Linked DNA regions of Agarilytica rhodophyticola. The protein of the gene in region 2 interacts with the protein of the main gene of each other region in a pairwise test. Links are inferred from orthologs where the notes say so. Each region holds a gene or a part of one and is shown on either strand. Other genes may lie near its edges.

Region 1 (17,754 bases), 1.0 Mb from region 2 along the record:
GTCACCAAATGGGCCTTCGTTAGCCATTTCAGAGGGATCAATTGTGCCTTCTAGAATAAATTCTGCAGTTGCTGGGACTTGCAAAGAATTCCCTATGCTTTTTGTCACTTCTGTTTTACTGTTACGCAATAAACCTGCAAATGCATACTCACTCAATGTATCAGGTACAGGAGTAACAGCACCTAATATTGTCGCGGGATCCGCCCCAAGTGCTATTGATACTGGAAATTTCTCACCAGGATAATGTTGTTGCCATTCTTTGAAGTCTAGCGCGCCGCCGCGATGACTTAGCCAGCGCATAATCAGTTTATTTTTGGCAATAACCTGCATGCGGTAAATACCCAGATTTTGCCTTTCTTTACTGGGGCCTCTAGTTACGACTAGAGGCCATGTGACTAATGGCCCAGCATCGCCAGGCCAGCATGTTTGTATAGGAATGCTATTGAGATCTACCGCCTCTTGTTCAAGAATAACCTCCTGACAAGGGGCGTTCTTAACTTCTTTTGGTGACATGGTAAGGACGCGCTTGAATATGGGCATTTTGTTCCAAGCGTCTTTCAGTCCTTTTGGTGGTTCAGGTTCTTTTAAAAAAGCGAGCAGTTCGCCCACTTCACGCAGCGCTTCTGTACTCTCTTGCCCCATTCCCAGAGCCACACGCTCTGGTGTGCCAAAAAGGTTAGCAAGTACAGGAATATCGTGACCCACTACATTTTCAAAAAGGAGTGCTGGCCCTTTTGCTCTTAAAGTGCGGTCAGATATTTCGGTAATTTCAAGATGGCAATTAACCGCGTGACTTATGCGTTTCAATTGCCCTTTTTTTTCCAAAAGAGCAATAAAATCTCTCAGATCTTTAAATTGCATTGAGCATGACTATTTAGATTTCATTGATAGGAAAAACTCAATGTTGGTTTTGAAGTCTTTAAGCCTGTCTAATAAAAATTCTGTCGCCGCAGTATCTTCCATATCATGTAATAACTTGCGTAAGATCCAAATACGTTGTAATTCGTCTTCTTTCATTAACAAATCTTCGCGACGGGTACCTGAACGTCGAATATTGATTGCTGGATAAACACGTTTTTCCGCAATCTTTCTATCCAGGTGTAATTCCATATTACCAGTTCCCTTAAACTCTTCGTAAATAACTTCGTCCATCTTAGAGCCGGTATCAATAAGTGCAGTTGCTATAATTGAAAGGCTTCCACCTTCTTCAATATTTCGCGCTGCTCCAAAAAATCTTTTGGGTCTTTCCAGTGCGTGGGCATCAACACCACCGGTTAATACCTTGCCTGATGAAGGAACAACAGTGTTGTAAGCGCGTGCTAGACGAGTAATCGAGTCGAGCAAAATAACTACATCTTTTTTATGCTCTGATAGTCTTTTTGCTCGTTCAATAACCATCTCTGCTACTTGAACATGACGCGACGGTGGTTCATCGAATGTTGAAGCAACAACCTCTCCACGCACGGAACGTTGCATTTCTGTTACTTCTTCAGGACGCTCATCAATAAGTAAAACAATTAAGTGGCACTCTGGATTATTACGTGTAATTGCCTGTGCAATGTTTTGCATCATTATTGTCTTACCTGCCTTCGGTGGTGCAACAATAAGACCACGCTGGCCTTTACCGATAGGTGATGTGAGATCGATGATACGACCGGTAAGATCTTCTGAGGAGCCATTGCCTGATTCGAGAACAATGCGCTCATTGGGGAATAGGGGTGTAAGGTTTTCAAAGAGAATTTTGTTACGAGAGCTTTCAGGCTTGTCGAAATTAATTTCGCTTACCTTAAGCATCGCGAAGTAACGTTCACCTTCTTTAGGTGGTCTTATTTTCCCCGCAATGCTATCACCAGTGCGAAGGTTGAATCGCCTGATTTGGCTAGGTGATACATAGATATCGTCTGGGCCTGCAAGATAGGACGAGTCGGCAGACCTCAGGAAACCAAAACCGTCTTGTAATATTTCCAATACCCCATCGCCGTATATGTCTTCACCGCTGCGTGCATGTTTTTTCAAGATGTTAAAAATTACATCCTGTTTGCGAGAACGCGCCAGGTTTTCCATCCCCATTTCTTTTGCGATTTGGATAAGCTCTTCAATGGGTTTTGTTTTGAGGTCGGTGAGATTCATACGAATTGAGGTTTCCGTGGATGTCGGCAGTTCTTACGCGAACGCTTGGTAAAAGTTAATTGTTGGGGGTTTGAATTTTATTATGCAAAACTGTTCGATCGAAAAATTAAAAAAGGCGCAAAGGAAAGCTATTTATTGTTTTAGCTGTTGACTGTATACGCTTCAAACGTTCCGAATACCAATTTGTTTTAAGTCGGGGTATATAAAGACAATAAAGGAAGGTAAAACGGAAGTGCTCGACCGCTAGATATATGTAGTATAGCCACAAATTTATGTTAGTGCAAAGTATCAAGGATCACATTCTTGATATAGATTCAGAATTATGATCCATTGATGGACATTAATTTACAAACTAGCGTCTATGAAATCTTTAAGTTGAGCTTTTGACAAGGCACCTACTTTCGTTCCTTCAGCGTTGCCACCTTTAAATATCATAAGGGTTGGAATACCGCGAATATTGAACTTAGCTGGTGTTTCTTTGTGCGCATCCACATCCATTTTGCAAATCTTAATCTTGCCTTCATATTCCTTAGCCAGTTCATTCAGCACTGGTGCGATCATTTTGCAAGGACCACACCAAGCTGCCCAAAAGTCCACTAATACGGGGCCTTCGCTACCTAATACATCTTCATCAAAGCTGGCATCGCTGACGTGTACGATCGCATCACTCATAATTTTTCTCCGAACCTAATAAATGTCAATGTGGCCAATAATAAGGACACTCAGAGTCTGTGACAATATCTTAATAAGCATTGCGTCGAGACTCTGATCATAAGCGGCCAAATATCTAACTAGAATATAAGGCCTGATTTTTATGTTTCAATGCTTATTGAGTATTTTGTGATAAATGGTAGCACTCGACAGAGCTCATGTAGCCGCTAACTTGAAAGTTGTGCGAGTAACTGAGACTGTGTTGGCGCCGAAATACCCTGTTCTACCTGGGTATAAATACCATTTTTATCCAAACACCATCGCTGCCTTGAGTCCTCTATATAGAGTAGCAGCTCATTATGTACTCGTTGCACTAGCTCTGCCGAAGTGATCGGAAAAGCAGTCTCTACACGACGTGTAAGATTACGTTCCATTAAGTCGGCACTGGCGCAATAAATTTTTTCTCGGGCATTCTCAAAATAATACACACGGGTGTGCTCTAAAAAACGTCCTATTGTCGAGAATACACGTATATTCTCTGAGACACCCTCTATTCCGGGGCGTAAGCAACACATCCCTCGAATCAATAAGTCTATTTGAACACCTGCTTGAGAAGCTTTATAGAGGGCTTGGATAACTTTTGGTTCAGTTAAACCATTACATTTTAAAATAATTCTTCCTTGTTGGCCTTCAGCCGTAGCCTTAATTTCTCCATCAATAAGCTTCAGTAACTGTCTTTTAAGCGTAAATGGAGCATGCAAAACCTTATCCATTCGCTCGGTTTTACCCATACCTGTGAGCTGCTGGAAGACTCTGTGCACGTCTTCACCCATAACTTCGTCGGCAGTTAAATATGAGTAATCGGTATACAAACGTGCATTACCACTATGGTAATTACCTGTTCCCAAGTGTACATAGCGCTTGAGATTATCTCCCTCCCTGCGCACGATCAATATCATTTTGGCATGTGTTTTATAGCCTACGACGCCATAGACTACAACTACACCTGCTTCCTGTAAGCGGCTGGCGAGCTCAAGATTTTCCTCTTCGTCAAAGCGTGCTCTGAGTTCCACAACAACAGTAACTTCCTTGCCATTACGTGCAGCGTCAACAAGCGCATCGACGATTGAGGAATTGGTACCCCCGGAGCGATAAAGCGTTTGCTTAATCGCTACTACATTGGGATCGTTAGCGGCTTGTCTTAACAGCTGAATAACAGGAGTAAACGATTCAAAAGGGTGAAGTAGTAAATAATCTTTGCGGGATACAGCATCAAAAATATTATCTTTGCGGCTTAATCCCTTAGGCATTTTAGGGGTAAACGGGGGGTATAGAAGCTCCGGCTTATTCACCATGGAAAGTAGACTGAACAAGCGTTTGATGTTCACAGGGCCATTTACCCGATATAGTTCTTGCTCAGTAAGGCCCACCTCTTTGAGCAAAAAGTCGGTCGTTTCTTTCGGACAGTTATCGGCCACTTCGAGGCGTACCGCAGTGCCGAAACGACGAGAATGTAACTCGCCGCGTAAAGCACGAGCAAGATCCGCGATACCTTCCACATCAACATCCAGGTCGGCATTACGTGTAATCCGAAACTGGTAGCAACCGCGAATTTTCATGCCAGGGAACAGCCGATCTGCATGGGCATGAATCATTGAAGATAAGAAGACAATATTGTGGCCCTCACCTCCCAACTCAGGCGGTAACTCAATCAGCCTTGGTAAAGAGCGAGGCGCTGGCACTACTGCGTAGTTAAGGTCGCGGCCAAAGGCGTCATTACCTTCAAGTTCGATAATAAAATTTAGACTTTTGTTTACTAAGCGAGGAAAAGGATGAGCGGGGTCGATGCCGATTGGGCTGATGATCGGTAACACGTTACAGTTGATGTACTCTTCTATCCATTCGTACTGTTCAGCGGTCCAGTCTCTGCGCCTCAGAAAGTAGATATTTTCGCGGGCAAGCTCAGGAATCAAAATGTCATTCAAAATCTGGTACTGGGAATCTACTACTTTATGGCACTGCTCGCTTATTTCTCGCAAAACCTCTCTTGGATGTTGACCATCAGGGCCGATGCTCTCGCGCTCATATTTAATACTTTGCATGAGGCCGGCGACCCGTATCTCGAAAAACTCGTCGAGATTTGAGCTAAAAATTAAAAGAAATTTGAGACGTTCCAGAAGAGGATGCTCTGCAGCTGTTGCTTGGGCGAGAACCCGCTGGTTAAATGCTAGGTTGCTTACTTCTCGATTTATATAGTACGCCGGATTGTCCAGCGCGATTGGCTCTTTAACAGGTTCTACGGTTTGCTCATTAGGGGTTTCTATCTCTGTCATTACCAGGGTTTCCGCTTCTTCAACATGTTGAGGCTTTCTAGGATCGATTATACCTTGTAGTTTATGACAGGTATTACTTCAATATTGCAGATTTCATTGGGACTCTTCCTTTTAACTGAAAGCTATGGCCTGCTGATGTTTTTTTCAGCAAAACTATTTGATTGGCTAGTGTTCATACTGCTATTGCAAGCTGTGTTTGCTCATAGGTAAATCCGGACGAATCTCACTTCATCAACCCAAGTTTTTATGTAAGGCAATTAACAAATGTAGCCAGAGGATGAGGCCTAATTACTAAAAGTAACTACAGTTATAACTAGTATAAGGTGAATGGCACGGGGTGAAAGTTCTGAGATAAAAAAGTGACGTCCTAGGGAACTGATCAAACATAGAATGGTATATGTATGCATATCACAGCAGCTATCATGTTGTGGATAGATAACAGGAATAGTAATGAAAAAACGATTATTATTAATTATGGGAATCGCTGTTGTGGTTTCCATATTTATAGGCTTCGACCTAAAGCAATACTTGGCGCTCGATAGCTTAACCGCGTGGGTAGCCGAAGAACCTTTGCAAGCTGGTTTAGCGTTTGCCTTTTTGTATTTTATTGTGGCTAGTTTAAGTTTGCCCGGAGCTGGGCCTTTATCTCTTGTTGCCGGTGCCGTGTTTGGCCTTTGGTACGGAGTACTTATTGTATCTTTTGCCAGTTCTCTAGGTGCCACTATTGGGATGCTTATCTCCAGGTCTCTTTTACAGGAGTGGGTACAAAAGCGTTTTGCAAGTGCTCTGGAGAAAGTAAATAAAGGTGTAGAAAAAGATGGAGCGCTTTATTTATTCTCAATGCGACTTATTCCCCCTATTCCTTTTTTCGTTATTAATCTTGTTTTTGGCTTAACTAAAATCAAGGCCCCAACATTTTATCTCGTCAGTCAACTGGGAATGTTGCCAGCTACGATGATATACGTAAATGCCGGTGCTAGTTTAGGTAGGGTTGAAAACATTTCTTTTTTTGAAATATTTCAGCCAGAAATTATTTTATCCTTCGCGGCTCTAATTGCATTCCCATTTGTAGTTAAGCTAATTATGAACAAAACTAAAATATTTAATCAGTCATCAGATGCCTAAAAACTCGAATAAATACGATGCTAATCTCGTTGTGATTGGTGCTGGTAGTGGCGGTTTGGTCAGTGCCTATATTGCTGCGGCAGTGAAAGCAAAAGTCTTCCTTATTGAAAAAGCCCACATGGGTGGTGATTGCCTCAATACTGGGTGCGTTCCAAGTAAAGCACTGATTCGTGCGGCCAAAGCGTGCCACCAAGCGAAACATGCTAATCGCTATGGTGTTCATGTCGATAATGTCCAAGTAGATTTCGCCGCAGTGATGGCGAGAGTGCATGAAGTTATCAAAGAAATTGAGCCACATGATTCTGTCGAACGTTACACTAGCCTTGGTGTAAATTGTATTCAGGGGGAAGCCAAAATTCTTTCGCCAAACAAAGTTGTAGTAGGTGATCGGGAGCTGACTACTCGTCATATTATTGTTGCTACTGGTGCAGGGCCTGCTGTCCCTCCTATTCCTGGTTTAGACACTATAGATTATTTAACTTCCGATAATTTATGGCAACTAAAAGAACTGCCAAAGCGTTTGCTAGTGGTTGGTGGTGGGCCTATCGGTTGCGAATTGGCGCAAGCATTTTCGCGCTTAGGAGCCAATGTCACCGTTGTAGATATGGCCGATAAATTGTTGCCGAGAGCTGACAATGATGTGTCTAGCTATGTTCAAAACGCATTTGTTGAAGAAAATATTCAACTTAAATTAGGTGCGGGTTTAAAACGCTTCTCAGAAGGCCAAGCTATTGTTGAGAAAGATGGACAAGAAGAAACTATAGAGTTTGATAAAGTATTAATCGCGGTGGGTCGAAAACCCAATACTCAAGGTTTTGGTTTGCAAGAGCTAGGTGTTGAGCTCAACCCTAATGGCACAGTAAAAGTCGATGAGTATATGCGTACCAGTGTGGAAGGTATTTTAGCGTGTGGTGATGTGGCAGGTCCTTATCAGTTTACTCATACGGCAAGTCATCAAGCGTGGTATGCAAGTGTGAATGCATTATTTGGTGGCTTTAAGAAGTTTAAGACAGACTACAGTACGATTCCTTGGGTAATTTTCACTGATCCTGAAGTGGCTCACGTCGGGGCAGCCGAAAATGACTTGATAAGTGCTGGGGTGGATTATGATGTTGTAAAATACGACCTTGATGAACTAGATCGTGCAATAGCTGATGGTGAAAACAAAGGCATGGTTAAAGTATTGATGCAAAAAGGCAAGGATCGGATCTTAGGTGCAACAATTGTGGGCTCCCATAGTGGTGAAATTATTACCGAGTTTGTAGCTGCGATGAAAAATAAAAAAGGACTCAATAGTATTCTGGGAACCATTCACAGTTACCCTACTTGGAGCGAAGCGAATAAATACGCGGCAGGTAATTGGAAACGAGCTAATGCACCACAAACTTTGTTAAATTGGGTAGAAAAATACCACGCTTTTCGCAGACGTTAAGTCCTTAAGAGATTAGTCACTAGTTGTAAGGTAGTGACTAATCTACTTTTGGTCTCAGGCTGACTAGCGTTAAAAAACGCTTGTATCTTTATTTCCTAATCCTACTGATGCCAATGCTTCATTCAATTTATCAAGGGTTACAGGTTTACTTAAAAAATGATTCATACCGCATTCGAAAACCCTTTGTCGGTGTGAAGCTTCCACATGTGCCGTAAGCGCTATTATCGGTGTTGCTGCTATGGCTTGGTTCTTTTCTTCTTCGCGAATTTTTATGGTTGCATCAAAACCGTCCATCTCAGGCATTTCGCAATCCATCAAAATTAAATCGTAGGATTTTTCATTCGATAAAAATATTTTTACTGCTTCATGGCCGTTTTCTGCAAAGTCTGGCTTTATTTCAAATTTCCCAAGTAGTCCTTCAATTACCATTCGATTAACTGCATTATCTTCTGCTACGAGCACACTTAGAGCGGAATGATTTGGTTTCTCAGAAATCTGAGACATAAGTGGGTTCAACTGCGTACCGTACCCCTGAGATATCAAAGTGTGCTTTAAATTTTGAATGGCGATAGGCCGGGGTATGATTGACGATACAGAGTAAAGCTGTGATTGGGAGAAAGATGAAGCCTGTTGGCTTGTTATTAACATTATGGGGATTGAATAGTATGCGTTAATACTCTGAATACGTTTTGCGATATCAAAGCCATCTGAATTTTGTGGATTATGGTCAATTAACACAAAATCATAAAGAGCATGATTTCCCTTTACTAAACTATCAGGGCTATTTGGTAATTCTTCAATACTTGTAAATGCTAAATTCCAACTAGGCGCGTGTTGGCGTAGTCCGTGAAGCATAATATCCGATAAATTTATTGCTAGTAATTTCTTTCCAGACAAGGCTAAGCTACAGCTTATAGGGTTTTTTTCTACCTCGACAACATCTATAGTAAAGCGGGATGTAAACCAAAAGGTTGAACCACTTCCCTGCTCACTTTCAATACCAATTTCACCGTCCATTAGCTCTGCTAATTGCTTACATATTGCAAGGCCCAGGCCGCTACCGCCAAATCTTCGTGTGGTTGAACTGTCTGCTTGCTGGAATGCTTCGAAAAGATTGTTTTGTTCTTTAAGTGATATGCCGATACCGCTGTCGCTAATTGAGAAGAGCAATTTAACACTGTTCTTATCAGCATTTCCTTGAGCACTAATATTTAAGGAAACAAAGCCTTTTTTGGTAAATTTAAATGCGTTGCCTACAAGGTTTACAATAACTTGGCGAAGTCGTGTTGGGTCGCCAATAAGTAAGGTCGGTGTGTCTGGTGAAATATTACTGACCAGTTCGATATTTCTTTTGTTTGCTATAGGGCTAAACAGCTTGCAACAATCTTCTATAAGCTTTTCTAAATCGAAGTGAATTTTTTCTAACAGCATTCGTCCAGATTCAATTTTGGAGTAATCCAAAATATCATTGATTATCTCTAAAAGTGAATCTCCTGAACGATATAAAACATCTAAATAATGTTTCTGATTATTGTTAAGTGGTGTATCGCGCAACATCTCAACCATGCCGACAACGCCATTTAATGGCGTTCTAATTTCATGGCTCATAGTCGCAATAAATTCACTTTTAGCCTTGTTGGCTGCTTTTGCTTCTGCAATTAGTCGCCGTGTCTCTAGTTTTTGTTGCTTCTCTTCTAGTAATACAAACTCAATTGCACGCTTTTGCTCTAGGCACTGAATATAATCACGATGTAAGTTTTCAATAACCTCAATTATTTTATCTAATTCATCGTTATCTAAACTCGTTATTCTGTCATAGGAGAGCGATAATGGTTCGGGAAAGCTATTTGCAGATATAGTATCGACGTTGTTAAGCACATCGAGTTGTTTGTTAACTTGACTGACTCGTTGGAAAATAAATTTTCTTAAGAAAAGTAGCAAACCTAATATTGATAAACCTATTGTTAGAGTTTCTAATATTAAATATGTAGCGAGGTGTTTAAATGTTTCTGCCGAGAAAAAACTTTCTTGTGCATATATTTCTAATTCTAAGGTTCCAGTACTATAGTCATCTATATGTTTAATGGTGGTTGATACGCCCCAGAAAAAGTTCTTAATTTCATTGGTAAAATAGTTGTATTGTTTTTTCTTATCGTCAAACCGCAAAGTGAGTTTAATGCGAGCCAAATTCTCAGAATTAACAAACTTGCCTAAGTGTTTGTCGAGTTTATTTATGTCGTTATCTAAAATCTGTATGATTAACGGAACCTCTACCCGCACCAGCGTTGCTATGCGCTTGTCTAAGTCTGCTTGTGTTCTAGCATGGGTCATCTTTAGCCAGGGGATTAGACTCACACAAATTGTAATGACCCCTATGATAAGGGCAACTTTAGTGACAGTCTTTGTAAGACTAGTGTTCGTCAAACCTAGATTCCTCCCATTAATGAATAATGGCGTTTTATAAAATATAGTGATCAATAGGTCCTGTAGCTAAATAAAGCTCTCTAACAATGTATTTAAAAAATTTCTCCCAAGAGAGCTAGGTATAATCCTGTGTTGATCATCTAATAACAATCCTTTTGCCGTCAACTTTTTAAGTTTTGGCATAATGTTCTCCTTTTTGAGGCCTGTTCTCTCTGAGTAGATTGAAAGCTCTATTCCGTCATTCAGTCGCAGGGCATTCATCATAAATTCTAAAGTCAGGTTTTCAGACGCGATATTCTCAGTGTGTGCTGTATAACGCTTGTTTTTTGCCAAGTAATCTTTCGGTAGCCGGGTTTTGCGATAACGAAAAATTCGCTGTTCTTGCGGCATTGACACTTTACCATGAGCGCCCGCTCCTATCGCCATATAGTCGCCAAACTGCCAGTAATTCATATTGTGCCTGGAAGCCTTTGATGATTTGGCATAAGCGGATACTTCATATTGCTTATATCCGGCGTCGGTAAGTGTTTGCTGACCTTGCTGAAAAATGTCGAGTAATAAATCTTCTTGTGGCAAAGCAGGTGGCTTAGAATAAAACTCTGTGTTTTGTTCAATAGTTAATTGGTACCAGGATAGATGTGTCGGTTGTAGGCTTATCGCTCGATTTAGATCCGATATTGCTTGTGGCACTGATTGCTGAGGTAAACCATGCATCAGGTCGATATTGAAATTACTAAAACCTCCTGCGACGGCACGATTAATTGCAGACTCTGCTTCTTGGGCGCTATGAATTCTCCCAAGGCGCTGTAAATGTGAGGAGTTAAAACTTTGTACCCCAAGTGATAAGCGGTTTACGCCAGTGTTGCGAAGTGCCGAAAAGTCATGATATTCCACGGTTCCAGGGTTTGCTTCGAGAGTTATCTCTGCCTGAATATCAATACCAATAGTGTTATCTACCATATCAATGATGCTGGCAATTGCTGAGTTTGGTAATAAACTAGGGGTGCCGCCGCCAAAGAAAATAGATGTAATTGGGCGGCCCTGAGCCATCTCTTTGTCGTTGTTTAAGTCATCAGCAAGTGCTTTGACATAGTCGTCGGTTGGGATTTCTGTTTTAGCAACGTGTGAATTAAAGTCACAATAAGGACATTTACGTACACACCAAGGAATATGTACATAAAGGGATAATGGTGGTAATTGCAGTTGGCAGCTATGCTTCATATATTGTTTTGGTGGTTTACATAATGTGAAAATGTAATGTGATTCAACTTTATTGTGATCTCTGGCCTGATAGAATGGCGCTCTTATGTGTATGTGGTCAAGGATATATAGGAAATTATAATGCGCTGTTGTCAATCCATAGTCAGTAATCTTAGAAATATTGTAGGTATTTTAGTCTGTGCTCAGGTAGCGCCGGCCTTCGCGGTAAGCTATGGGACTTTCGATGCACGTTCCCTTGCTATGGGTGGAGCAACGGTCGCTGCGGGCAATCCTGCTCATGCACACTTTTACAACCCCGCTTTGTTGTCTTTTGAGAATGAGGATGAAGACGAATCGACCAATGGTCGCTTTATTTTCCCTGGTGCTGTCGCTCTTGTATCCGATTCTGGTGAGGCTGCGGTTGACATCGTTTCTGATGACTTAGATGAAAGTATCACTAACACCGTTAACGTGTTTAATAACTGTGTTTTTGACATTACCTCTCCTGCATGTCAGACAGGTACTAGCGCAGATAATGCGCGCACCGTGCAAAGTGCAGCAGGTGAAGTACTTACTTCGCTTAATGATTTTGATCAGGCGATTGAATCTTTAAATCAACAACTCATTGAGTTAGAAGCTTATGTTGGCTTATCAGTGAGTGAGCCTGCTGAGCGAGAAGGTGGTAGTTTTTATTTTGGTGTTCGCGGACTAGTTTTTGGTCGTGCGGATGTCAGCCCAGAAGACCTTGCTCTAATTGATGAATACATTACTGCAACCGCTTCTCTTGCTGATGGCAGTGCTACTTTGGCAAGTCTTGAAAGCACGAGAGTGGTAAATGGTGGGCGTTTGGTTGATCCACGTCCTAGTTTAACATCGAGTGCTCAAGTAGCTTCTTTGGCTATTGGTGAGTGGGGAATTGCTTTTTCAAAAGAGTTTTCTGTCTGGGGACAGCCTATTGCTTTCGGTGCAACACCTAAGATTTTGCAAGTTGAAGTTTATCGCGAGAATGTTAATTTCGTTGACGATATCCCATCCTATTCTGAAAACCGTAAATCCCATTTGACGATGAATTTTGATTTGGGAATTGCTGCTGAATTGTTCGAGAATTACCGCGTAGGGTTTTCTGTGCGAGATGTTTTGCCAAAAACGTTTGATAGCGAAAATGGTTTGGAAGTAGAGTTAAATCCTAGAGCTCGCTTAGGGTTGGCCTATGTTAACGATTATGTAACTATCGGTTTGGACATCGACACCATCAAAAATGAGCCCATTGCTGAAGAGCCTGAAACTCAAGAAGCTGCTCTGGGTATAGAATTTAGTCCATGGGATGCTATCGACTTACGCTTTGGTTATCGTCAAGACTTTGCTGGCGAAAGAGAAGATATTCTATCAGCTGGTATCCGTTATCAAATATGGCGCTTTGTTACAGAAGCTTCTATTGCGGCGAGTGATGATGTAACCGGGGGTGCTCTTCAATTTGGCTGGGCTTTTTAATCTTTTGCCAAATTCTTTTTTGATAACGTCTTTTGAGCAATTCGCATTGGCTTTGCGCCAATGCTTAACTCTTCCTTGGTTACAGTTTTAATTGTTACAACCCTCTTATCTTCTGCATTAGGCTTTGCATTGCTATAGCTCTGTGGCTTATGCGGTTTTTTTCCTCTTTGCTCATCTGAGCGCTGCTACAGTTGTGTGTGGGTACCCAGAATATTGGGTCGTAGCCGAAACCGCCATCGCCCATAGGTTTTTCAAGAATACGCCCTTCCCAACTGCCTTGCGCAATAATTGGTGTGGGGTCATTTTCATGTTGCATAAACACCAGTAGGCATTGGTAACGTGCAGTTCTTTGTTTTTCCGGAACATCTTTTAAGGCATCTAACAATTTTTGGTTGTTAGTCTGATCATTTGCACCTTCGCCACTGTAGCGAGCAGAATAAATGCCGGGGGCGCCCTGCAGGGCGTCCACTTCAATGCCTGAATCATCCGCTATTGCGGGATGGCCGGTATTGGCGCACGCGTGTCTCGCTTTAATAATTGCGTTTTCAATAAAACTAAGCCCAGTTTCTTCGGCATTACTAACATCGAACTCAGACTGGGGTTTCACATTAAAGCCGACCTGCTGCAAGAGAATATTAAACTCCCGTAATTTCCCAGGGTTGCCACTTGCCAAGATAACGGTTTTAGTCATGGGATATTCCTGTTTTACTCATCCGCGTATACAGTCTGTGAGAACTTGAAGGTAAGATCTTCATCAGTGCCATCAGGACGTAGAGTAATAGAAAAATGTAGCACCTCTTCATTAGCGATACGTATCGGTGCCAGGTAGTAAATAGAATTCTCTTCTTTGATCTCGATAAATTTAAGACTCTTTTGCTGCTGTAATAAATTGGTGACAGTACCGCTTAGTTTTGCGCCAACAGTTCCAGGAATATTTTTGCGATTAACAGAAATATTTAACAGGGATTCGTACTTACTGCGTTTAAGTTTATAGATCTTAGCGACTTCAGGAAGTACAAAGGTGCTGTTAAAAACCACATGATTAACAGCAAAATCACCTACCTCTGTCTGAAACTTAAGGTTCGGATCACGCTGGGCATAGCTCGAAAAGCTTGTGCTTAACAAGGCCAACATACAGGCTAAAAATATTATATTTCGCATTATCTTGAGACTCTATAAATAGCAGTTTCTGCAAACAGGTTAGGATGGATATGCTGTAAGAATGTTCCCAGCGAGCGAGTTGCAACCACCGCCCGATTAAGAACCTTTATATTCAATGCCTGACATAAAAATTCAAAGTCGCGAAAAGTACAAAAGTGAATATTGGGCGTGTTATACCATTCGTAAGGTAAAATATCAGACACTGGCATGCGGCCATTTATCAGTAATTGTAAACGTGCTCGCCAATGGCCAAAATTTGGAAAGGCAACAATACACTCTTTACCGATGCGCAGCATTTCATTAAGTGCTCTATCGGGATATTGCATTGTTTGAATGGTTTGCGACATGATAACCGTATCAAAACTTTGGTCTTCAAAGTTATAGAGGCCTTGGTCAATATTTTGCTCGATGACATTGACACCGTTTTCAACGCAGCGCAGGATATTTTCAGAGTTAATGTCGAGGCCGTAGCCGCGAATATTTTTACTTCGCATAAGGTTTTTCAATAGTGTGCCGTCGCCGCAGCCTAGGTCTAAAATACGCGTATCTGCCCGCACCCAGTTTTCAATAATTTGATGGTCGACGCGCATTAGGTATCCACCTCAATATTCTTCATGTAAGCACTGAGTAGATCCCAATAACGTGCCTGTTTCGGTATTAGAAATGCATCGTGTCCGTAGGGCGACTCGATTTCCGCATAAATCACATCCTTATCCGCTTTATTGAGTGCGTTGACTATCTCTCGAGAGCGCTCAGGTGCAAATCGCCAGTCTGAGGTAAAAGATATAACAAGGTACTTACAGCTGGCATGGGAAAATGCCTCAGCTGGGTTATCATTATAATCTCTGGCTAAGTCAAAATAGTCTAACGCCCGCGTCATAAGAATATAGGTATTAGCGTCGAAGGCTCTAGAGAACGTTTCGCCTTGGTAGCGTAAATAACTTTCAATTTGAAATTCTACTGGTTCCTGTTCGCCTTCATCAAAGCTTCCGGAACGCAGCTCGCGACCAAATTTTTTGCCCATACCATCGTCAGATAAATACGTGATGTGGCCGATCATTCTCGCTACAGATAAACCGCCGACAGGAATAGTGCTTTGTTGCAGATAATGGCCATCATTAAATTGGGGATCTGACATGATGGCCTGGCGAGCGGTTTCATTAAAGGCAATATTTTGTGCTGTTAAGCTCATGGCTGATGCAATGACGATACAGTGGCGCAGGCGATTCGGATATTGCAGAGACCAGCGCATAGCCTGCATACCACCTAAACTGCCACCCACTACAGCTGCCCATTGCTCTATGCCTAAACGATCTGCCAGACGTGCTTGACTGCTTACCCAATCGCGCACTCTTAAATTGGGAAAGTCTGCGCCATAGGGCTTATTCGTTTGCGGATCATTAGACGTTGGACCTGTGGAACCGTGGCAACCCCCCAAATTATTCAGTGAAACAACAAAGAATTTATTGGTATCTATTGGCTTTCCCGGGCCAATATAAGCATCCCACCAACCAGGCTTTTTATCTTCCAGGCTGTGGTAACCTGCGGCATGATGGTGCCCCGACAAAGCATGACAAATTAAAATGGCATTGCTTTTCTTACTATTGAGCTCGCCATAGGTTTCTACCATCAATGTTTGCTGCACAAGAACTTGCCCAGAGGCAAGTTGCTGAGGTTCAGTAAAAATAAATTCCTGAGGGGTGACAATACCTACTGAATCGGATGGAATGGTTTGCGGCATATAAGAATACTTTACCCCTAGTAACCTATAACAAGGAAGGTTAATGGAGGATTGTGCAGGTTCATACCCCAGGCTGTAGCATCAAGCACTTTTTGTAAGATCACATTGCCCATGCCGATAAATAGAACCGAGAAATCCAGTCCACCCATTGGAGGTAAAAGCCGCTGTATAGGGGCCATAAGAGGTTCTAATAACTGGCGCGCTAACATGATAACGGGGTGGGAGCTATGAGGGGCTAAAAAGCTGGAAATTACTAGAATAATAATCGTAGCAAAAACTAAATAGGTAGTGATTTTGAGAATACCTAGAATGCCAAACAATATTGCCGATAGAGGATTAAAGAATGATTGATAGACAATGAAATAATTGGCTTCACCCAAGATCACTTGCACTAGCAGGGCTAACACGATAGCGGCTGCATCAATGCCTAGGACTCCTGGTATAACACGGCGAATTGGAATTAATGCCGGGTTGGTAACTTTAACCAAGGTTTGGGAAAAAGGATTATAAAAGTCGGCACGGGCAAGTTGTAAAAAGAAACGTAGAATAATGGCTACTAAATATAGAGCGCCAAGTGTTTCAGTAATATAAAGTAGGATTTCAGATAATAAATTCATGGAATCTCATTCAGTTGTCGTTGGCCAATTCTTGAGCTCGCTTTGTGCAAGCATCCATCGCATTTTCTACTGTAGCGCGAATATTATTTTTTTCAAAAGCGGCAATTGCCCGTTCGGTTGTACCTTTTGGTGATGTCACTTTTTGACGCAGCTGTACCACACTATCATCACTTAATTGCGCTAATTTTGCAGCGCCTAAAGCTGTTTGTATAGCTAGTTCCCGGGCTGTTGTTTCTGGCATACCTTGTTTTACTGCGGTATCTATCATGGCTTCGATAAATAAGAAAAAGTAAGCCGGACCGCTCCCTGCGACTGCTGTTACTGTATCGATAAGTGCTTCGCTTTCTACCCAGCAGACAATACCTACAGTACTTAAAATCGCTTGGGTTTGTGTTTTTTGCTCATTATTGACTAAATTATTAGCGTATAGTCCGCTGGCACCCAATGATACTTGTGCAGGGGTATTAGACATGCAGCGTACCACAGGATATTCGCCGTCTAGCCAACGGTTAATACTGTCACAAGTGACCCCTGCCGCCAGGGAAATAACCAGGGCTGAAGGGTTTAAAGATGCGCGAATATTTTCGCACACCTGCTTCATCATTTGGGGCTTTACACCTAGAACGACAATATTCGCTAAGTTAACGCAAGCATTATTATCGTGTGTTGTATGAACACCAAGCTGGTCATTTAATGCCGCAAGGTTTTTCTCACTAGGTGCCGATGCCCAAATGTATTCTGCTGAGTGGCCCTGCTGAACAAGTCCGCGAATAATACTTCCCGCCATATTGCCTGCACCGACAAAGGCTATCTTTTCTTCAGTTTTGGACAAAACTCACCCAGCTATTTAATAAATGGAGGGCAGATTATAGTAGGGCTTGTTGATTATGTCTGCGAATTTTTAACGGTGATAAATTGACCAATCACTTATTAGCCCTTTCTAACTAAGAGATCTTCGCCTTTGTTAACTAAGCCAGTGATGGGACGATGTTTCCGGTAAATTCATCTACAGCAGTGTTAGCTATTTCATCTGTAAGTGGAGATAAACTCGGTGCTAGTAGTTTGGCCGCGGTAGCAGGTGCTGTGCCAGTGATTACACTTTGTGCTGCTTTGCCAACGGCAATGGCGAGAGGTGCCCCTGGAATCGATGAAGCAGCGCTAGATAGTAGGGGCTCAATAAAAGTATCTGGCGCTATGCGTCCCCCTTGTATAGCAGATACCGCTTGGCCTAGCATCCCCTTCGCAAGTTGACTCTGGGCGCTGCTAGAAAGATGGGAGACTAACGATCCTTCAATCATGTTATTTACTTGCGAAATTATGGCGTTTTGTAATGGCGCGCCACTGGCTACTGCTTGAATGGCATCCATACCTGCGCTGACCGGGTCAATACCCAAACTCGCCAATGCCGGAGCATAGGCCGCCGATTGTAAGCTTTGCAGCTGAGAGCCA
Region 2 (5,772 bases):
ATGGCCCAGGTCAATATATTGGCAATCTAAATTTGCTACTGTCAGGGCTTCAAGAAGTAGGCTGACAACTTCAACCTCTGCTTCTAAGGCAGAGACGCCGAACATTTCAACTCCAACCTTAATCGGCGAGCGAGATCCCAGAGGGGATTTGGCTTTGGTCTGCAATACATGGCCGGCATAACAGAGCCGGTTAACACCTGAACGCTTAAGACTGTGAGCGTCCATCCGCGCCGCCTGGGGCGTAATATCGGCGCGCAATCCGAGGGTACGACCAGATAGTTGATCCGTCAGCTTGAATGTTAATAGCTCGATATCCTGGCCTGAACCAGTTAGCAGAGAATCTGTAAATTCGATCATTGGCGGAATGACATAGTCATAGCCCCAACGTATAAACAAATCTACAAACCGCCTACGCAAACTCTCAAGATACAATGCTTGTTCAGGTAATACTTCTTCAATGCCATCAGGCAATAGCCAACGATCGACTTTATTGTTCATCATGTCTCTAAATTATTACTTGAGTCACTGCTTGGTCAGAAAATAGCGTTGCTCAGAGGCTTGCTATTATTTAAAGCATAAAAAAACCGGCTCAATGGTGGCCGGTTAATTTATTTTACAGAAGATTGTGTAGTTTAGACAGTATAAATATTATCTTACTTAACTTTCTTGCCTGTGGAATTATTCAGATACTTGAAAAAGTCACTTTCAGGATCGAGTAAAAGAATATCTTCCTTACCACTAAAGGTAGCTCGATAGGCATTTAAGCTGCGAACAAAGGCATAGAATTCAGGGTCTTTGTTGTAAGCTTCAGCGTATATGGCAGCAGCTTTCGCATCTCCCTCACCACGTAATAACTCGGCTTTGCGGTAAGCGTCAGCTTCAATGATAACCTTTTCCTTATCAGCATTAGCCATAATGATCACTTCTTGCTCTTTACCCTTAGCGCGATGCTCACGTGCTTCTCGCTCACGTTCGGCCCTCATCCTGTTGTATACAGGCTCACTCACTTCATCAGGAAGATCAATCTTTTTGACACGAACATCGACGATTTCCACCCCAAGAGACTCTTGGGTAAATTCATTAAGTTGCACCGTAATGCTGTTGATCAATTGATCCCGCTCGCCGCTGACAACTTCCTGCAGAGAACGTCGAGCAAACTGGTTGCGCAAACCTTCATTAATACGCTGCGCCAGCAAGCGCTGAGCGCGATCTTCTTCACCGTTGGTAGCGGTATAGAATTTACTAACATCGATAATACGCCACTTAGCATAAGAGTCGACCATCATACTTTTCTTTTCGACGGTCAAAAAACGCTCAGGTCTAGCATCCAGCGTCAACACACGAGCATCAAACTTCCGGATAACATCAATAAGAGGTATTTTAAAATGCAAACCCGGACGCAAGTCTTCGATGTGCACTTTACCCAAACGTAGTAATACACCACGCTCATATTCGTTGACGATATAGGCAGAGTTGCCCCCGATAATTATCGCAACAATAACTAGTACAGAATAAAGCATCGTTTTTGGCGTCATGATTAACGACCCTCCCGGCGACGAGAACTGGAAGTAGTTAATTCACGTTTTAAGCGCTCAACCACTTGATTGACAATCATATCTCGATCCGAAGGTGAGATGTTTTTACCCATAGACGGAATTGATGATCCTCCTGGCGCAGAAGACACGATCTTATCAAGAGGCAGGTACAACATATTGTTACCACCCTCAACATCTACCATAATCTTCGATGAACTAGACATAACTTCCTGCACTGCATCAAGGTATAAACGTTGGCGCGTTACTTCTGGTGATTTCTTGTATTCTTCTAGCAAATAACTAAAGCGTTGAGCCTCACCTTGAGCTTGCGCAATGACTCGCTCTTTATAGGCATTGGCTTCTTCTTCCATGCGCTGAGCAATACCTCTTGCTTCGGGAATGACAGCATTGGCATGAGCTTGAGCACGGTTTTTATAACGCTCTTCATCTTCACGAGCTTTAATCACATCATCGAAGGCATCTTGCACTTCAATAGGAGGATTAGAATCTTCCACATTCACCTTTTCAATGGAGATCCCAGTCTCGTAATTATTCAAGTAGGCTTGCAAACGCTCTTGGATATTGGCAGCAACTTCCTCTCGTCCTTGGGTTAAGATATCGTGCATCACAGTAGAACCAGCAACATGGCGCAGAGCACTGTTTGCCGCTTGGCGCAAGCTCGCTTCGGGATTGCGTACATTAAGAATAAAGTCACGAGCATCGTCGATGGAATATTGAACAGAAATCTTAACATCGACAATATTTAAGTCTTGGGTCAACATTTGCTCTGTGGTTGACCAGTTCCTAAGTTTAGTTACGTTCTCAGTATAAACACTGTCAATAAGTGGCGGATTCCAGCGAAAACCTGGGGTTTTAGTTTCATGGTAAACGCCCAGACGCAAGACAACAGCGCGTTCTTGCTCATTGACAACTGCCATACCAGAATAAAGGTAGCCCACAACAACGATAATAGCTGCAACTATAAAAAGGGTTTTATTAATCCCGGAGTTATCATTCGAGCTGCCGCCGCCATTACCACCAAATAAACCGGAGAGCTTTTTCTGCAAGTTTTTTAATGCTTCGTCTAGGTCGGGAGGGCCATCATTACCTCGATTGCCGCCACCCCATGGGTCTTTATTATCACCCGGCTCGTTCCAAGCCATAGAAATCTCCGCTTACTTAAGTTTAAATTTAGGATATAAAGATGAATTAATATTTTTCAAGGAAGATACGATAATCTGCCTGCAAATCACCTATAAAATAAGCGACCTCGTACTAATTTTCTTGGGCTGTATTATTTTTAATCTACCTTACCCTAATGCCTGTTAGCAGTCCTCACTGCAGGTTCATCGTGGTTACGGTGATTGTCAACGCACACCAATGAATCCAACGAATGATTCTCTGCTGCTAGTAATTTGATCAAGTCTACTTCGGGCAAGCATATATCCATCTCACAAGAACCATCTTCCTGGTAACGCTCATCCAAAACGGCATTATGTCGATAGAGACGAGCCCGCAAGCTGCCTTCGCTCATTTCCAGACGGATACTCGCTTGAAAAATTTTCTCCGCTACTAATGCAGTAATCGCCTCAAAAAGCAGATCGACCCCTAGGTTATTTTGCGCAGACAACCATACCGCACAGGGCTTCCCCTGCTCATCATAGTCAATTCTTGGAGAATAGTCCTCCATCAGATCAATTTTGTTGTAGACAAGTAATTGGGGAATCTCATTCGCGCCGATTTCTTCAAGCACTTCATTAACTTGATAAATATTGCGCGCACGTTCCTCATCTGCAACATCGATAACATGCAGCAGTAAATCAGCATTAGCTGCTTCTTCAAGAGTAGCACGAAATGCCTCGATTAATCGGTGTGGCAGATGGCTGATAAAACCCACTGTATCGGCTAAGACAGCGGGTCCAGAATTCCCTAATTCAATACGTCTCATTGTGGGATCGAGTGTTGCAAACAACTGATCTTTGGCATAAACACCTGCATCAGTGACCACATTAAATAAAGTGGATTTCCCTGCGTTGGTATAACCGACCAAAGACAAGGTGGGTATCTCAGCACGAGAACGGGAGCGACGACCTTGCTCCCGTTGCTTTCTCACTTTTTCCAGCCGTTTGTGAATAGATTTAATTCTGGCACGTAGCAAACGTCTATCAGTTTCTAACTGCGTCTCACCAGGGCCACGCAATCCAATTCCGCCTTTTTGCCTCTCAAGGTGAGTCCAGCCGCGAATCAAACGGGTAGACATATGCTCCAGCTGCGCCAATTCCACTTGTAACTTACCTTCGTGGGTACGGGCGCGTTGAGCAAAAATATCGAGAATCAAACCATTGCGATCGAGCACTCGGCACTGCAACTCTTTCTCTATATTACGCTCTTGGCTGGGAGAAAGTTCATGATTAAAGATCACCAAGCCTGCTTGGTGGTGCATAACCAGTGAACGCAGCTCGTCTAATTTACCGGAGCCGATAAAATAACGTGAGTCGGGCACGGTGCGTTGCCCAGTTAAAAATGCCACAGGATCACCGCCAGCCGAAAGAACAAGTTCTTCAAACTCTCGGGGATCGTTGGCATCTACTTTTTGGGTGATGTTCAAGTGAACTAAGATTGCTAGCTCACCAGAATCAGGCCTTTCAAAAAACAATAAAGGCTCCGCTTACTCTGTACTATCCAAATCTTCACCAGCCTCCGGGTTCAGCATTGGAACTCGCACTGGTCGCGATGGGACAATTGTGGATATGGCGTGCTTATATACCATTTGGCTAACCGTATTTTTCAACAGTACGACGAACTGATCAAAAGATTCAACTTGGCCCTGCAGCTTAATTCCGTTTACTAAATATATTGAAACAGGGATACGTTCTTTACGCAAAGCGTTAAGGTAAGGGTCTTGTAAGCTATGCCCTTTTGACATTGTTGTTCTCCTTATTGGAAAGTAAATAAAACATCTGCCATATGTTCAATACAAAATGGTGTACTGACTACCATTTAGGCTGTTTGAGCCTGTGGCGATGCAAGCATACAAAAATAAATAACAAGTGAAAGGGACAAAAGTTCCCCCGCGATTCAGGAATTGTCGTGACAAATTCTTTTATTCTGTAGCTGACCAAAATATGCATTTAAGGAGCTTAACTTTAAATATATACTCGGTGTTATACCAGAGTTAATTTGTATGACAAAACATTAAAACTGAATAGTCAAAGGTCAGTTTATCTATGTAGTACTCTAAGAATATATCATTTTAGTCTACATTATATGGCTCTTTTAGCTATAATTTTCAAGGCAATTTGCGTTAATTCTTCAACTGTCATGAAATTTCCATTTTCTTGTTGAGTAAATAGCCACTGTGCCCCTTGCCACGAACGCAACCACGTAAGTTGCCTTTTTGCCAGCTGACGTGTGGCGGCAATACCCTTGTCACGCATTTCACGACGATCGTACAAGCCTTCCAGATGCTCCCATACTTGCCGATAGCCAACAGCTCGAATTGCAGGTAAGTCTTTGTGCAGTTCCTTACGAGTCATTAAAGCCGCTACTTCTTCTAGCAAACCATTTGTTAGCATCTGATCAAAACGCAATTCGATACGCTCATGTAGACAATGTCGGTCTCTTGGGGAAATAGCAATTTGGTACCAGTCATATTTTTCCAAAAGCCCTCCGCTGAGACGATTTTGAAAGCTGGAAAATGGTTTACCACTAATACGGCAAACTTCTAATGCACGACTTAGACGTTGAGAATGATTAGGATGAATCTTAGCCGCTGAAATAGGATCTACTTCTTGTAAAAGCTTATGGATATGGGGCCAGCCAAATTGTTTGGCCTCTTGCTCAATAGCATTGCGGATATTGCTATTGGCAACAGGCATATCGGACAAGCCTTCTAGTAACGACTTAAAATACATCATTGTCCCACCCACCAAAATGGGTGTTTTATTCAAGGCTAAAATTGCTTCAATTTCATGTTTAGCATCGCGACAAAAATCAGCCGCAGAATAAGGCTCATTCGGTTCGCGAATATTAATCAAACGATGGGGTGCTTTGGCAAGTTCTTCTGCCGTAGGCTTGGCTGTACCAATATCCATACCCCGGTATACCAAAGCGGAATCCACACTAATAATTTCGCCATTGAGATGCCCACGCAAGGCAATAGCAAGGTCAGTCTTGCCTGATGCTGTCGGCCCCATAATCGTAATAATACGCTGGCGCGATGCATGGTTTAATGTAT

What was found.
Region 1: the proteins of hfq (region 2) and rho interact in binary tests that used the Escherichia coli proteins (3 or more experiments, as listed by UniProt). The link is inferred for Agarilytica rhodophyticola from one-to-one orthologs.

The regions. Positions count from the first base shown.
Region 1 is NZ_CP020038.1:387,811-405,564, forward strand. What follows is about bases 1-2,992. They hold rho (transcription termination factor Rho), read right to left. Parts: upstream 2,131-2,992; coding sequence 871-2,130; downstream 1-870. Other genes in these bases: ubiD (4-hydroxy-3-polyprenylbenzoate decarboxylase), read right to left, coding at 1-861; trxA (thioredoxin TrxA), read right to left, coding at 2,476-2,802. Outside these bases: ppk1 (polyphosphate kinase 1), read right to left, coding at 3,009-5,114; BVC89_RS30250 (TVP38/TMEM64 family protein), read left to right, coding at 5,565-6,239; lpdA (dihydrolipoyl dehydrogenase), read left to right, coding at 6,232-7,671; BVC89_RS01670 (response regulator), read right to left, coding at 7,741-10,095; radical SAM family heme chaperone HemW, read right to left, coding at 10,162-11,316; conjugal transfer protein TraF, read left to right, coding at 11,437-12,786; rdgB (RdgB/HAM1 family non-canonical purine NTP pyrophosphatase), read right to left, coding at 12,881-13,477; BVC89_RS01690 (DUF4426 domain-containing protein), read right to left, coding at 13,492-13,947; methionine biosynthesis protein MetW, read right to left, coding at 13,947-14,537; homoserine O-succinyltransferase MetX, read right to left, coding at 14,537-15,688; BVC89_RS01705 (YggT family protein), read right to left, coding at 15,706-16,305; proC (pyrroline-5-carboxylate reductase), read right to left, coding at 16,316-17,137; BVC89_RS01715 (PAAR domain-containing protein), read right to left, coding at 17,274-17,754. UniProt on the Escherichia coli protein: Facilitates transcription termination by a mechanism that involves Rho binding to the nascent RNA, activation of Rho's RNA-dependent ATPase activity, and release of the mRNA from the DNA template.
Region 2 is NZ_CP020038.1:1,435,911-1,441,682, reverse strand. Bases 2,833-5,770 are described here. They hold hfq (RNA chaperone Hfq), read right to left. Parts: upstream 4,462-5,770; coding sequence 4,204-4,461; downstream 2,833-4,203. Other genes in these bases: miaA (tRNA (adenosine(37)-N6)-dimethylallyltransferase MiaA), read right to left, coding at 4,799-5,731; hflX (ribosome rescue GTPase HflX), read right to left, coding at 2,851-4,191. Also shown: BVC89_RS06140 (ATP phosphoribosyltransferase regulatory subunit), read right to left, coding at 1-501; protease modulator HflC, read right to left, coding at 654-1,535; FtsH protease activity modulator HflK, read right to left, coding at 1,538-2,698. UniProt on the Escherichia coli protein: RNA chaperone that binds small regulatory RNA (sRNAs) and mRNAs to facilitate mRNA translational regulation in response to envelope stress, environmental stress and changes in metabolite concentrations.